Thioclava sp. GXIMD2076: one gene and its partner. Each later gene encodes a partner of the first gene's protein in a complex. Links are inferred from orthologs where the notes say so. Each region holds a gene or a part of one and is shown on either strand. Other genes may lie near its edges. The genes, in order: mfd and uvrA.

The links.
Region 2: the proteins of mfd (region 1) and uvrA are in contact, whole or in part, in a crystal structure (PDB 4DFC), measured with the Escherichia coli proteins. The link is inferred for Thioclava sp. GXIMD2076 from one-to-one orthologs.

Annotation. Positions count from the first base shown.
Region 1 is NZ_CP149932.1:2,171,089-2,179,538, reverse strand. Bases 1,750-5,746 are described here. They hold mfd (transcription-repair coupling factor), read left to right. Parts: upstream 1,750-2,093; coding sequence 2,094-5,546; downstream 5,547-5,746. Other genes in these bases: WDB91_RS10725 (multidrug effflux MFS transporter), read right to left, coding at 5,580-5,746; WDB91_RS10735 (component of SufBCD complex), read left to right, coding at 1,750-2,030. In the rest of the region: WDB91_RS10745 (YSC84-related protein), read right to left, coding at 1-208; hemB (porphobilinogen synthase), read right to left, coding at 351-1,358; more of WDB91_RS10735, read left to right, coding at 1,500-1,749; more of WDB91_RS10725, read right to left, coding at 5,747-6,803; WDB91_RS10720 (DsbA family oxidoreductase), read right to left, coding at 6,926-7,573; WDB91_RS10715 (hypothetical protein), read right to left, coding at 7,636-7,971; WDB91_RS10710 (entericidin), read right to left, coding at 8,148-8,267; WDB91_RS10705 (extracellular solute-binding protein), read right to left, coding at 8,264-8,450. UniProt on the Escherichia coli protein: Couples transcription and DNA repair by recognizing RNA polymerase (RNAP) stalled at DNA lesions. Mediates ATP-dependent release of RNAP and its truncated transcript from the DNA, and recruitment of nucleotide excision repair machinery to the damaged site.
Region 2 is NZ_CP149932.1:1,950,239-1,958,096, forward strand. Bases 2,513-5,917 are described here. They hold uvrA (excinuclease ABC subunit UvrA), read left to right. Parts: upstream 2,513-2,861; coding sequence 2,862-5,717; downstream 5,718-5,917. Other genes in these bases: WDB91_RS09625 (rhodanese-like domain-containing protein), read right to left, coding at 2,513-2,605; WDB91_RS09635 (DUF4260 family protein), read left to right, coding at 5,714-5,917. In the rest of the region: WDB91_RS09610 (DUF924 family protein), read left to right, coding at 1-299; lpdA (dihydrolipoyl dehydrogenase), read left to right, coding at 370-1,764; WDB91_RS09620 (hypothetical protein), read left to right, coding at 1,970-2,209; more of WDB91_RS09625, read right to left, coding at 2,240-2,512; more of WDB91_RS09635, read left to right, coding at 5,918-6,112; WDB91_RS09640 (hypothetical protein), read right to left, coding at 6,109-6,567; WDB91_RS09645 (excinuclease ABC subunit A), read right to left, coding at 6,579-6,992; WDB91_RS09650 (hypothetical protein), read right to left, coding at 7,155-7,517; WDB91_RS09655 (enoyl-CoA hydratase/isomerase family protein), read right to left, coding at 7,630-7,858. UniProt on the Escherichia coli protein: The UvrABC repair system catalyzes the recognition and processing of DNA lesions. UvrA is an ATPase and a DNA-binding protein. A damage recognition complex composed of 2 UvrA and 2 UvrB subunits scans DNA for abnormalities.

The DNA of each region.
Region 1 (8,450 bases):
CGGCTTCGGTCACCAGCGGCATATAGAGCACGCCGACCGCCTTATCCATCAGCTCCTGCGTGCCGGGGTAGCGGCTGATCAGGAAGTTCCGCGTTGCATCGACGCGCGCATCGATCTGGGGCCCTGCATTGGAGCCCACACCATTGCCACAGGCCGCCAGCCCGCAGGCGGCGCCGCCCATTGCCAGAAGGTTACGTCTGGAAATCATCTCACTGCCTCTCGCTCGATTTTGCATCGGGCTTGACCGCCCGTCTTGATGGGACATGCCCTTGGTTCCCTGAAAGAGTAGCCCGAAAATTTGACCCTGTCACTTCCCATCGGATGAAACCAGCCTATATCCAGAGGCTTGTTCAGCCGCCATTGGCCAATGCGCGGGCAGCCGCCGGTGCGAAATAGGTCAGCACCCCGTCACATCCCGCACGTTTGAACCCGATCAGGCTTTCAAGCATCACTTTGTCATGATCGAGCCAGCCATTGCGGATTGCAGCCATCGCCATCGCGTATTCGCCCGAAACCTGATAGGCGAAGGTCGGCACACCGAACTCGTCTTTCACACGGCGGCAGACATCAAGATAGGGCTGCCCCGGCTTGACCATCACCATATCGGCGCCTTCGGCCAGATCGCGGGCGACCAGTCGCAGCGCCTCATCGGAGTTTGCCGGATTCATCTGATAGGTTTTCTTGTCGCCCTTGAGCGCGCCGGAGGCACCAACCGCGTCGCGGAAGGGGCTGTAATAGACGCTGGCGAATTTCGCCGAATAGCTCAGGATCGAGACATCGCGGCCATAGCCCGCATCCTCGATCGCCTTGCGCATCGCGGCGATACGGCCATCCATCATATCCGAAGGCCCGAGGATATCAGCCCCGGCCTCGGCCTGCGCAAGAGCCATTTTCACAAGCGCCTCAACGGTTTCGTCGTTGAGGATGATCCCGTCTTTCACCAGCCCGTCATGGCCGAGCGAATTATAGGGATCGAGCGCGATATCGGTCATGATCGCGATCTCGGGGACGCGCTTCTTGATCTCGCGGATCACGCGGTTGGTGATATTCTCGGGGTTCCACGCCTCTTCGCAGGTCTCGGTCTTCACCGAAGGATCGGTATAGGGAAAGAGACAGAGCGCCGGAATGCCCAGCTGGGCGGCTTCCTCGGCGGCGCGCACAGCCCCCTCGACGGTCTTGCGGAAGACACCGGGCATGGAGGGCACCTCGACATCCGCCCCTTCGACATCGGTAATGAAAATCGGCCAGATGAGGTCTTTGACGCTCAGGCGGTTTTCTTGCACCAGATCGCGCAGCGCAGCCGTGCGGCGCAGTCTGCGCATGCGGTTATGCGGGAAGGAGGGGAAAAGAGGTGTCATCATAAGTCTCCATTACTGTCGCTGACGTGCCATGCAGACGCCAGAAACTCAAGCCTTTTGGGTCCATGGATGCTTCCCTCTATGCGTTGAATCGGCTAGGAAAAGGACACATCCACGCGAGCCAGTAAAAAGAAGACAAAAGTGGACCTTAGCCAGACGCTCTTTTCGCTGATCGATATGCGGTCATTTTCCAGTATTTGGTATTGGGTGATCCTTGCTGTCGCGTGGTCTACCGCCTCGCATTTCATCATGGGCGTGCCCTATGATCTGGTTACGCAATATCGGCGCGACACCAGCCTGGCACCCGATCTCGTGGCGCTTGGCGGCGTGAACGCGCGTCGCCTGCTGCGTTTTGGCCGCGCGCGCACGGCGCTTACGGCGCTCTGGTGGTGTCTGACGAGTTTTCTTGTGTTCAGCGGGTTCTATTACGGGGCCGAGCTCGCGCAGGCCTGCCTGTTTTTGGTGGTGCCATTGAGCGTTGTGATGATCATGGCGATGCGTAATGCCGCCACCCTTGCCGCACTGGCAACGCGCGCGGAGGCAGGGCAGATCGCCGATTTGCTGCATCGCATCCGCTTCCGTGTGCAATTGCTTGGAATGGCCTCTATTTTTCTCACCGCCATCTGGGGAATGCTGATCAATCTTCTCCATCACAGCATTCGACTTTGGTGAGCACGGCCCCTATCTAACCCCCGACCGGCGCGCACGGCGCGCAACAGACAAAGGCTGCACAAGATGACGCATTTCGTTCTTTCCGGCGCCCCCGAGGGCTATGACGCCAGATTGCTTCTGCGCGAGCTGGAACGGGGTCAGAGCGTCGTGCATGTGGCACGCGATGACCGCAGGCTCGAAGCGATGCGGCTCGCGCTCGGCTTCTTTGCCCCCCATGTCACCGTGTTGAGTTTTCCGGCGTGGGACTGTCTGCCCTATGATCGCGTCTCGCCCAATCCCGAGATTTCCGCGGCGCGGATGGCCACGCTCGCGGCCCTGCAAACGGGAGTTCCGGGACCCTTCGTGCTGCTGACGACAATTTCGGCTGCCATGCAGAAAATTCCTGCACGTCAGGTGCTTGCCGAGAACTCCTTTACCGCCAAGGTGGGTGGGCAGCTCAAGGACGAGGCCCTGCGTGGCTTTCTGACGCGGATGGGGTTCTCGCCGGTGCCGACGGTTTCGGAGGCGGGAGAATTCGCCGTTCGTGGCGGTATCATCGACATCTATCCACCCGGTGAAGGCGGTCCGGTACGGTTGGATCTGTGGGGTGATGTGCTCGATGGGGCGCGCCGGTTTGATCCGGCCACCCAGCGCACGACCGAGAAGTTGACCCGGATCGAACTGGCGCCAGTATCGGAAGTGATCCTCGACGAGCCTTCCATCACCCGTTTCCGCCAGAATTACCGGATCGAATTTGGCGCGGGCGGCGCGGAGGATCCGCTTTACGAGGCGGTCTCGGCAGGGCGCAAACATGCCGGAATGGAGCATTGGCTGGGCTTTTTCCACGAGAGGCTCGAGACGATTTTCGACTATCTTCCAGAGGCTTCGGTCATGCTGGACGACCAGACTACGGTGTTGCGCGACACCCGCTGGGAGCAGATCTCGGACCAGTATGACACCCGCCGCGAGGCGATGACGCGGCGCGATCGGGTGGATAGCGTCTATAAACCGGCCGCGCCCAAACTTCTCTATCTGGATGATGCAGCATGGCAAGAGGCGCTGAAAGACCGGCGCGTGATTGCGTTTCAGGTGCTGTCGGCACCGCCTGGCCCCGGCATTCTGGATGCGGAAGCGCGGATCGGGCGCAGCTTCGCGCCAGAGCGTCAACAGGAAGAAGTGAGCCTTTTCGGGACCTTGCGAGACCATATTCAAGCACGACTGAAATTCGGGCCGGTGGTGATTGCCTCGTGGTCCGAAGGCGCGCGCGAACGCCTGCAGGGGCTGATGGAGGATGAGGGTCTCCAGATTGCACGGCTAATCACCGATGCGCGCCAGATCGGTCCCGGGGTCAACCTGACGGTCTGGACGCTGGATCAGGGATTCGAGGCGCCGCCCAAGGGCGATGATCCGGCGCTGACCGTGATCTCCGAACAGGACGTCCTGGGCGACCGGCTGATCCGAAAACCTAAAAAGAAACGTAAAGCCGAGAACTTCCTGACCGAAGCTCAATCGCTGTCTCAAGGGGATCTGGTGGTCCATGTGGATCATGGGGTCGGGCGTTATAAGGGGCTCGAGACGGTTTCTGCCCTGGGCGCGCCTTTGGATTGTGTGCTTTTGGAATATGCCGGTGGCGACAGGCTGTTCCTTCCGGTGGTCAATATCGAGCTGCTCAGCCGGTTCGGGCATGAGGACGGTCTCCTCGACAAGCTCGGTGGCGGCGCATGGCAGGCCAAGAAAGCGCGGCTGAAAGAGCGTATCCGCGAGATTGCCGACAAGCTGATGCGGATCGCGGCGGAGCGCTATCTGCGCAAGGCCTCCATTCTCGAGGTGCCGCATCACGAATGGGAAGCCTTCGCCGCGCGCTTCCCCTATAGCGAGACCGATGACCAGTTAGCGGCCATCGAGGATGTTGTGAACGACCTGAAATCCGGCACACCGATGGACCGGTTGGTGGTGGGCGATGTGGGCTTTGGCAAGACCGAAGTGGCGATGCGCGCCGCCTTTATCGCGGCCAGTGCGGGCGTGCAGGTGGCGATCATCGCACCCACAACGCTGCTGGCCCGCCAGCACTACAAGACCTTTGCCGAACGGTTCCGCGGCACGGCAATCAATGTCCGGCCCCTGTCGCGCTTTGTCTCGGCCAAGGAGGCTGCAGCCACGCGCGCAGGGCTGGCGGATGGATCGGTCGATATCGTCATCGGCACCCATGCGGTGCTGGCCAAGGCGGTGAAGTTCATGAACCTTGGCCTCCTCGTCATTGACGAAGAACAACATTTTGGCGTTCAGCATAAGGAGCGCCTCAAAGAGATGCGCTCGGATATCCATGTGCTTACGCTGACGGCAACCCCGATCCCGCGCACCCTGCAACTTTCGCTGACCGGAGTCAGGGATCTATCGGTCATCGGAACACCGCCGGTGGACCGTCTGGCAATCCGCACCTATGTCTCGGAATTCGATACGGTGACCATCCGCGAGGCACTGCTGCGCGAGCGTTTCCGTGGCGGGCAAAGCTTCTATGTCGTGCCGCGCATCACCGATCTGGCCGCGATAGAAGACTTCCTGCGCAACGAGGTGCCCGAGGTGACCTTCATCACCGCGCATGGGCAACTGGCGGCGGGTGAACTCGACGAGCGGATGAATGCCTTTTATGACGGTAAATATGATGTCTTGCTGGCCACAACGATCGTTGAATCGGGCCTCGATATCCCGACTGCCAATACGATGGTCATCCACCGCGCCGATATGTTCGGCCTGAGCCAGCTCTACCAGATCCGCGGGCGGGTCGGGCGGTCCAAGATGAGGGCCTATTGCTATCTGACGACCAAGCCGCGCATGCCGCTGACACCGCAGGCGACCAGACGGCTGCGGCTACTGGGCTCGCTCGACAGCCTTGGCGCAGGGTTCAATCTTGCAAGTCAGGATCTGGACTTGCGGGGCGCAGGCAACATCTTGGGTGAAGAGCAATCCGGCCATATCAAGGAAGTGGGCTATGAGCTTTACCAGTCCATGCTCGAGGAAACGATCTCGAAGCTGAAATCGGGCGAGCTGGGCGAGGATGTGTCCGATGGCGAATGGTCGCCCAATATCAATATCGGCGTTCCGGTGACGATCCCCGAGAGCTATATCCCCGATCTGGATGTGCGTCTGGGTCTTTACCGCCGGTTGAGCCAAGTGGTGACCAAGGTCGAGATGGAAGGCTTTGCCGCCGAGCTGATCGACCGGTTTGGGCCGCTCCCCAAGGAGGTGAATACGCTCCTGCTGGTGATCCGCATCAAGGGCATGTGCAAACGGGCCCATATCGGCAAGCTGGATGCCGGACCGAAAGGCGTCACGATCCAGTTCCATAACGATAAGTTCCCCAATCCCGCAGGCTTGGTCGATTATCTTACGACGGAACGTGATTTGGCGAAGCTGCGCGACAACAAGCTGATGATCCGCCGCGACTGGACCAATGACGCCGACAAGATCAAAGGCACATTTGCAATTGCCCGCGATCTGGCAGCCAAGGTGCGCGAGGCCGAGAAGGCGAAGAAATAAGAAAGCCGGGGGTTTCCCCGGCTTCTCATTTATTTACACGTCGTTGTTGGTCCGTGTCATGAGAATCGCGGCCAGCCCCGAGCACAGACAGGTCGCAATCACCAGCGGCATCACGGTGCCGTTGAAGGCCAGCCCGACAGGTGCCGCAATCAGCACTGATCCGAGCGTCGAGAGCGCGGTGATGACCGAGGCCGCCATGCCCGCCAGATGGCCCATATTCTGCATAGCCAGCGCGTTGAGATTGCCGAAGGTAATCCCCGCCATCGCGAAAACCGACACGAAATAGAGGAAGAACACCGCAAAGCCCCAACCCGATTGTGGCATGCCGGAAAGCTCGAGCCCCAGCATGACGAGCGAGATCACCACCTGGACCCGGTAAGCCACCGACACGATGCGGCGCATCCCCAGACGCACGACGAGGCGCGAGTTGATGAAGGAGAAGCTGCCTGCCATCAGCGCGCCGAGCGCGAACCAGAGCGGGAAGCGGTCGGTCACGCCATAGGCCTTGTAGAGCTGCTCGGCCGAACTGACCGCCGAGAACATCTGCGCAAAACCGAGCGTCATGATGATGATGAAGAGGCGCACCTGACTGTCGGAGATCACTTCGACAGCCCCGGCCAGAAGCGGCTTGAATTTCAGCGGGCGGCGACGCTCGGGGGGCAGGGTTTCGGGCTGGCGCAGGAAGAGCCAGCTGACCCCGATCAGGCCGAAGACGCAGAAGACATAGAAGATCGCGCGCCATTCGGAGAAAGCGATGATCACCGCACCGATCGAGGGCGCGAGGGCGGGCACGATGATGAAGATCATCATGATGATCGAGGTGACCTGCGCCATCTCTCGACCCGCATACATGTCGCGCACCAATGCCATCGGCACCAGACGCGGGGCGGCGGCACCAAGCCCTTGGATGAAGCGCGCGAACAGAAGCGCTTCCAGCGTTTGCGCGGAGGCCGCGATCAGTGCCCCGATGATGTAGACGACAATCCCGCCCGCGATCGTGATCCGGCGCCCGAACGCATCCGAGATCGGCCCGACGAAGAACGTGCCTGCACCGATCCCGAAGACGAAGGAGGTCAGCACGAGTTGTGCGCGGTTGACATCCTCGGGGGTAAGGGCTGCGGCGATATCGCCGAGGGCAGGGAGCATCGCATCGATCGAAAACGCGACGGTTGCGATCAGGGAAGCCAGCATGACGGTGAACTCGCGCAGCGACAGGGTTCGGGCCGTCTGGGCAACGCTGTGGTCCAGATGAGTCATGAATATCTCGATAAATGGGGTATATTCTAAGGCTGACTATAGTAAGCAGCCTCAGGTCGTCCATCTTTAAGCCCGCGCAAAAAGGCACAGGCCCACACGGAAATGTGCGAGAACTGAAACGCTCAGTTCAGAACGGTGCCATCCGGTGCGCCCGACAGCTCGTCGATCACCTGAAGCCAGAGCTCTTTGGGTTGCGCGCCCGAAATGGCGTGGGTGTTTGAGACAATGAAGGTCGGCACCGCAGTGATCCCGCGTTCGCGCGCATGGGCGTCACGGGTGGCGATGGTATCGCGATCGGCATCGCTCGCCAGAAGCCGCGCCGTCATCTCCGCATCGAGCCCCGCATTCTTGGCGATTTCTATCAGCTCCCGCAGATCGCCGATATCACGCCCCTCATACCAATGGGCGGTCATCAGCCCCGACATCACTGCCGTGCCACGTTCCTCGAGCCCCGCCCAATAGACCAGACGCAGCGCATCAAGTGTATTGGGCTGGCGGATCACTTTCAGGGGGTCGAGCGGCAGATTGTCGGCCGCGGCGATATCCAGTAGCTGCTGGTGCATCCTGACCGCGCCGTCCTGACCGAATTTGGCCTGCAGGTAATCAGCGCGGTTCATGCCCTCGCGCGGCATCGCGGGGTTCAGCTGGAAGGGGTGCCATGCCAGCCGGAACGGATGATCGGGCCGCTCCGCCAACGCACGGTTGAGCCGCTCGTAGCCGATCAGGCAGAAAGGGCAGACCGGGTCGGCAAAGATATCTAGCGCGATCATGAGGCTCTCCTAAAGGGTGTCAGCCCTCTGTCTCAGGCCGCGCGCGGATGGTCAAGAGGGGCTCAGGCCGAGCCATCCTCTTCCTCGTCATCACCGAAACTCTCGTCACGGTCATACTCGTCCTCGCCTTCGCCGACATATTTGGACGAGTTGCGCATGGACTGGTTGTCATGGGTGGGATCCATCACGACATCCGAGGGCAGCTCGCCCGCAAGCCATTCGCGCAGCTGCTCGACCACATCCTCGGGCTCCTCGCCCGTGGCCTCGACAATCGCCGCGATGAAGGCGCGCCGGTCACCGTCGATCTCCTCGAGATCCTCTTCGGTCAGCTCCGGCCAGCGGTCGATGATCGCTTCGTTGAACGCGGTCCAGTTTTCTTCGACATGTGCCCATTTCATGGCAGCCTCCTTCGTCTCGGCGTCACGCGCGGTGGCGCTCCATTTCCTTGAGGAGACAAGCCGGAACGCTCTGGTCCGGTTCCAAAAATTCTCACGCTCAGGCGCGGATTTCCGCCATAGCAAAAGGGCCGGTGCCCGCGGCACGGCCCTTTCCGATCCTGCTGCATCCGAGGCTGTCAGTACATCCAGCCCTGAACCGTGCGCGCACCGCCCGAGACATCCTCTCCCATGCCCGCAACCGTGTTGCACGCGCTCAGGGAGACCATCAGCAAGCCAAGCAAAACGAGTGTTTTCATTTTTTCGCCTCATACCACCAAGTATCGGGCATGAAGCCCGGCCAATCACCGTAAACCGGCAGGGTTTCCGGATAATGAAGGCTGGATTTATGCGCAAGCCTCGAGGTCTTGGAATACCATGCGGGGATCACATAGCGGCCTTCGGTCAGGATCCGGTCCAGCGCACGCACGGCAGCCACATAA
Region 2 (7,858 bases), 220 kb from region 1 along the record:
CGCTGCGCCAGTTTTTCTATTTTCCCTACATCCATGCCGAGGATCCCGTTGCACAGGCGCATGGGGTGGCGCTGTTCCGTGACCGGATGCCCGAAGGGTCGGTGCTGGATGCGCGGTTGCGTCAGGCGGTCATCGCGCGGTTCGGACGCTTCCCGTGGCGTAATGAGATCATCGGCCGCCGCTCGACCGAGGAGGAGGCGCGGTTTCTGTGGAATGGCGGGCATGCCTTGCTGCGGCAGGGCGAAGAAATGAGCATAACCCTTCCCGCGGCGACGATTTCGCGCGAAGACCAGTTCTAGGGCAAGCGGTGATTGATCCGGTGACAGAACTAGTTTAATACCAAACTAGTTTTCAGATGGAGGAATCCGCATGGCCGCCAAAAGCTTCGACATGATCGTGATCGGCGCGGGCCCGGGGGGGTATGTTGCTGCGATCCGCGGTGCACAGCTCGGGCTGAATGTCGCCGTCGTCGAGCGTGAGCATCTCGGGGGCATCTGCCTCAACTGGGGCTGTATCCCGACCAAGGCGCTCCTGCGCTCGGCCGAGGTATATCACCTGATGGAGCGCGCGAAAGATTTCGGCCTGAGCGCCGAGAAGATCGGCTACGATCTCGACAAGGTCGTGGCACGTTCGCGCGGTGTGGCCAAGCAGCTTTCGAGCGGCATCGGCCACCTGCTCAAGAAGAATAAGGTCACTGTCTTCATGGGCGAGGCGACGCTGCCGAAAAAAGGCACCGTTTCGGTGAAGACCGACAAGGGCGTCGAGGAACTGACCTCGAAAAACATCGTGCTGGCCACCGGTGCGCGGGCGCGCAACCTTCCCGGTCTTGAGGCCGATGGCAAACGCGTCTGGTCCTACAAGCACGCGCTCAACCCGCCGCATCAACCGAAGAAACTTCTGGTGATCGGCTCGGGTGCGATCGGTATCGAATTCGCCTCCTTCTTCAATACGCTGGGCGCCGAGACCACCGTGGTCGAGGTCATGGACCGCGTTCTGCCGGTGGAAGACGAGGAAATCTCGAAATTCGCCAAGAAGCAGTTCGAGAAGCTGGGCATGAAGATCCGCGAGAAGACCAATGTCAAATCGCTCGACCGCAAGGCCGATAAGGTCATCGCAACGCTGGAAAAAGACGGCAAGACCGAGACGCTCGAGGTCGATACCGTTATCTCCGCCGTGGGGATTGTGGGCAATGTCGAGGGTCTGGGCCTCGAGGGGCTGGGCGTGAAGGTCGACCGCACCCATGTGGTGGTGGACGAGTTCTGCCGCACCGGTGTGGACGGTCTCTATGCCATCGGCGATATCGCGGGCGCACCGTGGCTGGCCCATAAGGCGAGCCATGAAGGCGTCATGGTGGCCGAGCTGATCGCGGGCAAACATGCCCATCCGATCAAGGAAGGCACCATCGCGGGCTGCACCTATTGCACGCCGCAGGTCGCAAGCGTCGGCATGACGGAGGCCAAGGCGAAAGCCGCGGGCCATGAGGTCAAGGTCGGTCGTTTCCCCTTCATCGGCAATGGCAAGGCGATCGCCTTGGGCGAACCCGAGGGCATGGTGAAGACCGTGTTCGATGCGAAAACCGGCGAACTGCTCGGCGCGCATATGGTGGGCGCGGAAGTGACCGAGATGATCCAGGGCTTCGTGATCGGGCGCACGCTCGAGACCACCGAGGAAGACCTGATGCATACCGTCTTCCCGCACCCGACCATTTCGGAATCGATGCATGAAGCCGTGCTCGATGCCTACGGGATCGCGATCCACTTCTGAGTGCCGGATCCATAACCATGAACGCCCGCCTTTTCAGGCGGGTGTTCTGCATTTCGGGATGATTTGCGGTGGAATTCCGCCCGCAGGCGGGGGGCTCGCGCAAGAACCCGCGCACTGGCCCTTGCGGGGCCGGAAAACAGGAATTTCGCCTTGTGGTTGTTTCCGGTCTTGCCGCAACTACGCGCAGATCTGCAAGGAGGGATATATGGCAAAGGTCGTGAATGTTCTGGTCGTGGCGCTGATCGCCGCAATCGTGATGGCGGGCGGGCGCTGGTATATGTATGTCACCAATTCCGATACGCCCTATGACGAGGTGGGGATCGCGCTCAATCGCGTGATGCCCGCGCCGGTCGCCGCATGGGGCTGCGCGAAGCTTCATGTGACCTTTGGCAAAACCCTGCCGCCTGTAGGCTGCGCCGCGCCCGATGGGGGCTGGTTGGGTTGAGGATCTCGCGGGATAGCTACCTGACTTGGGTCAGGCAGTTATCTCGCCACCCGCATCCTGCCAGTAGCGCAGGCTGACCATCGTATAGACCTCCGTATAGCCCATCTGCAGCATCATCTTGGCCGCATTCTCGGCGCGGGCACCGGAGGCACAGTAGAGCGCGACAGGCGGGCAGGTCTCGAGCGCCGGCAGGCATTCCGCGCTCTCGGGATGCGCCAGTTTCAGGAGCGATCCCACCGGAATATGCAACGCGCCCGTGGCGCGTCCGGTCTGGCGCAGCTCGCCGGCCTCGCGCACATCGATCAGGGTCAGCGTGCCTGCACGCACCCGCGTGAGGGCCTCGGCTGCGTCGATTCTGGGGATGGCGCTGCCGCGGCGGCGCAGGAAACCGAACATGTCATGCTCCTTGGAAATTTCCTGTGACATGGTGCCAATGCGGGCCCATATGCAAGGGGGTGCCTGAGGCATGGGCGGAAATTTGATCAGCACATCGACCATCTTCCGGTATTTCTGCCTCTTGGGCAGGCGTCGCCGTTGATCGCGGTGGATTTGCACAAGTTCCTTGGCTGACGTTCGTAATTTGTTCACTAAATCCCATTGGCGTTTTGCCTGCATGCGCCTATCTATGGGTCCAAGGCAACCGGAGGTCCAAATGCCCGATCTTAAAACCATCGAAATCCGTGGCGCACGGGAACATAACCTGAAGAATGTCGATCTGGATATTCCGCGGGACCAGTTCGTGGTGATCACCGGTCTTTCGGGGTCGGGGAAGTCCTCTCTGGCATTCGACACGATCTATGCCGAAGGGCAGCGGCGCTATGTCGAGAGCCTCTCGGCCTATGCGCGCCAGTTTCTCGATATGATGGGAAAACCCGATGTGGACCATATCTCGGGTCTGTCACCGGCAATCTCGATTGAACAAAAGACCACCTCAAAGAACCCGCGCTCGACGGTCGGCACCGTGACCGAGATCTATGACTACATGCGCCTTCTCTTTGCCCGCGCTGGCACGCCCTATAGCCCCGCAACCGGCCAGCCCATCGAGGCACAGCAGGTGCAGGATATGGTCGACCGCACGATGGCGATGGAAGAGGGCACGCGCGGCTATCTTCTGGCGCCCATCGTGCGCGACCGGAAAGGCGAGTATAAGAAAGAATTCCTTGAACTGCGCAAGCAGGGTTTCCAGCGGGTGAAGGTCAATGGCGAGTTCTACGAACTCGAGGAGCCGCCCGTTCTGGACAAGAAGTTCCGCCATAATATCGATGTGGTGGTGGACCGGATCGTGGTGCGCGAGGGGCTGGAGACACGGCTTGCCGACAGTTTCCGCACAGCCCTTGATCTGGCCGATGGCATTGCCATTCTCGAGACCGCGCCGCGTGAGGGCGAGGGGGAGCGGATCACGTTTTCCGAAAAATTCGCCTGTCCGGTGTCGGGCTTCACCATCCCCGAGATCGAGCCGCGGCTCTTCTCGTTCAACGCGCCCTTCGGGGCCTGCCCCGTATGTGACGGGCTGGGCGTCGAGATGTTCTTCGACGACCGCCTGGTGGTGCCGGACCAGTCGCTCTCAATCGCGGGCGGGGCGCTGGCGCCGTGGGCCAAGACCAAGAGCCCCTATGTGACGCAGACCATCAACGCTCTGTCGAAACATTACGAATTCGACAAGAAGACCCCGTGGAAGGATCTGCCCGAGAAGATCCAGACCCTGTTCCTGCATGGGTCGGGCAAGGAGGAAATCCCCTTCCGCTTTGATGAGGGCGGGCGTGTCTATCAGGTCGAACGCACCTTCGAGGGCATCATCCCCAATCTCGAACGCCGTTGGCGCGAAACCGAAAGCGCATGGTCGCGCGAGGAGATGGAGCGCTATCAGAACACCCGTCCTTGCGGGGCGTGTCACGGCTACCGTCTGAAGCCCGAGGCACTGGCCGTGAAGATCGCAGGACTGCATGTGGGGCAGGTGGTCGAGATGTCGATCAAGGATGCCTTTGCATGGGTCGATACCGTGCCCTCGCAGCTCAGCCACCAGAAGAACGAGATCGCCCGCGCCATCCTGAAGGAGATCCGCGAGCGTCTGGGGTTCCTGGTCAATGTCGGTCTCGATTATCTGACGCTTTCACGCGCGGCCGGCACGCTCTCTGGCGGCGAGAGCCAGCGGATCCGTCTGGCCAGCCAGATTGGTTCGGGGCTGACGGGCGTGCTCTATGTGCTCGACGAGCCGTCGATCGGGCTGCATCAGCGCGACAATGACCGCCTGCTGACCACGCTGAAGAACCTGCGCGATCAGGGGAATTCGGTGCTGGTGGTCGAGCATGACGAGGATGCGATCCGCCATGCGGATTACGTCTTCGACATCGGTCCGGGGGCCGGTGTGCATGGTGGCCGTGTGGTGGCGCATGGCACGCCCGAGGAACTGGCCAAGGATCCGGCCTCGATCACCGGACAGTATCTGTCGGGCAAGCGCGAGATCTCGGTCCCCGAGACGCGCCGCAAGGGGAATGGTAAGAAGATCAAGGTGGTCAAGGCCACCGGCAACAATCTGAAAAATGTCACCGCCGAGTTTCCGCTGGGCAAGTTCGTTTGTGTGACGGGCGTGTCGGGCGGCGGCAAATCAACCCTGACATTGGAGACTTTGTTCAAGACGGCATCGATGCGGCTCAATGGTGCCAAGCAGACGCCCGCGCCCTGCGAGACGATCAAGGGGCTTGAGCATCTGGATAAGGTCATCGATATCGACCAGCGTCCCATCGGGCGCACGCCGCGGTCGAACCCCGCCACCTATACTGGCGCCTTCACGCCGATCCGCGACTGGTTTGCCGGTCTGCCGGAGGCGCAGGCGCGCGGCTACAAACCGGGGCGGTTCTCGTTCAACGTGAAGGGCGGGCGCTGTGAGGCGTGTCAGGGGGATGGCGTCATCAAGATCGAGATGCACTTCCTGCCCGATGTCTATGTCGAATGCGAGACCTGCCACGGTAAACGCTATAACCGCGAGACGCTGGAGGTCCAGTATAAGGGCAAGTCGATTGCCGATGTGCTGGATATGACGGTGGAAGATGCGCAGGAATTCTTCAAGGCGGTGCCCTCGATCCGCGAGAAGATGGATGCGCTGATGGAAGTGGGGCTTGGCTATATCAAGGTGGGCCAACAGGCGACCACGCTTTCCGGCGGCGAGGCGCAGCGGGTGAAACTGTCAAAGGAACTCTCGCGCCGCTCGACGGGCCGCACGCTCTATATCCTCGACGAGCCGACCACGGGTCTGCATTTCGAGGATGTGCGCAAGCTGTTGGAAGTGCTGCACGAGCTGGTCAATCAGGGCAATACGGTGGTGGTGATCGAGCATAATCTCGATGTCATCAAGACGGCTGACTGGCTGATCGATATCGGCCCCGAAGGCGGTGATGGCGGCGGCGAGATCGTGGCCGTCGGCACACCCGAGGATGTGGCTACAGTTTCGCGCAGCCATACGGGGCGGTATCTTGCGCCGATGCTGGGGCTGAAAGTCGCGGCTGAATGATCGCGGATCAGGTTCAGGACCGGATGTGGCGCCGCCTCGAGGGCCTCGCGGTTGGCGGGGCGGCGCTTTATCTGGCCTATATGCTTGATCCCGATTGGCCGTGGTGGGTCTGGCCGGTAATCTTTCTGGCGCCCGATCTATCGTTTTTCGGCTATCTCTTCGGCCCTGCCACGGGGGCGATCACGTATAACCTGTGCCATATCTACGGGTTCGGTCTGGGGATTGCGGCACTGGGCGCGGCGGGTTGGGGAGCGGATACGGCCACCCCGTGGCTGGTGGCGGCAGGGCTTGTTGTGCTTGGCCATGCAGGCATTGACCGCGCGCTCGGCTTCGGGCTGAAGCGGCGCGCGGGATTTCAGGACACCGATCTTGGGCAAGTGGGGCGCAAGGGTTAGTCGAAGCTGCCTTTGACCACGGCGATCACCTTCTTGCTACGCGGGTCAACGCGGTAGATATGGCGTCCGACCTTGTAATAGCGCCAGTCGCCATCCACGTCGGGCAGGCTGTAGCGGCGCAGATCCATCAGCATCGAATGCTTGTAGATAGGAAAGCTGTCGCCCACGGCGAAATCGGGCTTCTTCTCGCCCTGCAGAACCCAGCGCCCTTTGGTGCCGTCCGTTGTGGGGACACGGCAGAAAGTCGAGCCGGTGGAAAGCGTCTTGCAGGTCCGCTCGCTTTCGGGCTGCTGGCGAACCAACTCTGCCCCTGCAAGGTTTTTGGGGGCATTCAACGCATTGCCGCCGTTTATGACGGTCTGGGCGGCCAGAGGTGCTGCTAGAGCCACGCTCAGTAAAACACCCCCGGCGGTCGCGCCGAGGGTGCAGATCATATTGGGTGTCAAACGGGACATGCCGTCTCCGGTCAGTTGAGGATGGAGCTTACCGCGCCGATCAGTGCCAGCATCTGGCCGGTCTTGTCGACACGATAGACCTGATCGTAGCTGCGATAGTAGGTGTAGCGCGGATCCAGACCATAGCGGCGCGGGTCGTTGATCACAACATAGTCGCGGTCGATACGCTCACCACGCTGCCAATCGTGGCGCGCACGGGCCCCGTCGCGATAGCCATCGCGGTAGTCATCGGCGCGGCGGTCATCGCGGTCGCGGTCAATGACGATCACCCGGTCATCATCGTGATGCCCGTGATCCATTTTCTTGGCGATCCCGGGGGGCAGGCCATGGCCGTTCTTCTGCCACGGCGGATCTGCCAGCGCCGCCAGCGGTGCCAGCGAGAGAGTGGTGGCGAGGATCATCGACGTTTTAATGGTCTTGTGCATGACGTACTCCTTTCGAGTTGGGTAAGAAATGCGCATAGCCCTGAAAATGTTCCATAAGCGGAATGTGGCTTGCGCGGCTTATTGCCGAACTCCGCCAAGAGCGTTGGCGAAAAAAAGCCGGGCATCGCTGGGATGCCCGGCCGGGAGAGACAGGCAAGCGCCTCAGTTGCTCAGAAGCGCGCTGACGAGGCCGATGGCCGCCACGGTTTTCAGCGTATCGCTGTCGATGCGGACAACCTTGTCGTTGACGATACGGTATTCCTGACCTTTCGGCGGAGCCGGCAGGCGCTTGAGTTGAGCGGCTGTAGGGGCATGACCCGGAGCGCTATGGCCCGAAGCTTTGGTCGCTTGTGCGTGCTGTTCGCCTTTGGCCTGCGGCTTCTGGCTGTGGTTATCCACTTTCTGCGATTGGCCGGGGGGGCATTTCTGACCCGGGGCGCAGTTATTTGCACCATGCTGGTCGGCGAAAGCCGCGCCGGACATTGCAACGAGGGCGACAGAGGCGGACATCAAAAAGCGTTTCATATAACAGCTCCGTATTTCTATTTCAGATGTCCTTTAAACGTGCTCCGTCGGATTTTTGTTGCTGTTTTTAAAAGAAAAACTTTTTTGTGTTGAGGGAACTTTTCAGCTTTGCTTAAGCTGGGGCTGCTTGTGCGCCAAAATCGATAGCCAATCCTTCTGGAAGCGGTGACAGGAGCGTCCCGAGCCGGTCCTCCGGCACGTCACCCGCCTTGAATTGCCAGATCGGTCGGCGGTCCTTGTCGATGATCTGGGCACGCACGCCTTCGATGAATTCGCCATACTGGCAGGCGCGTGCGGTGAAGCGGAACTCGTTCGAAAGAGCCTCGCGGATATCACGCGCC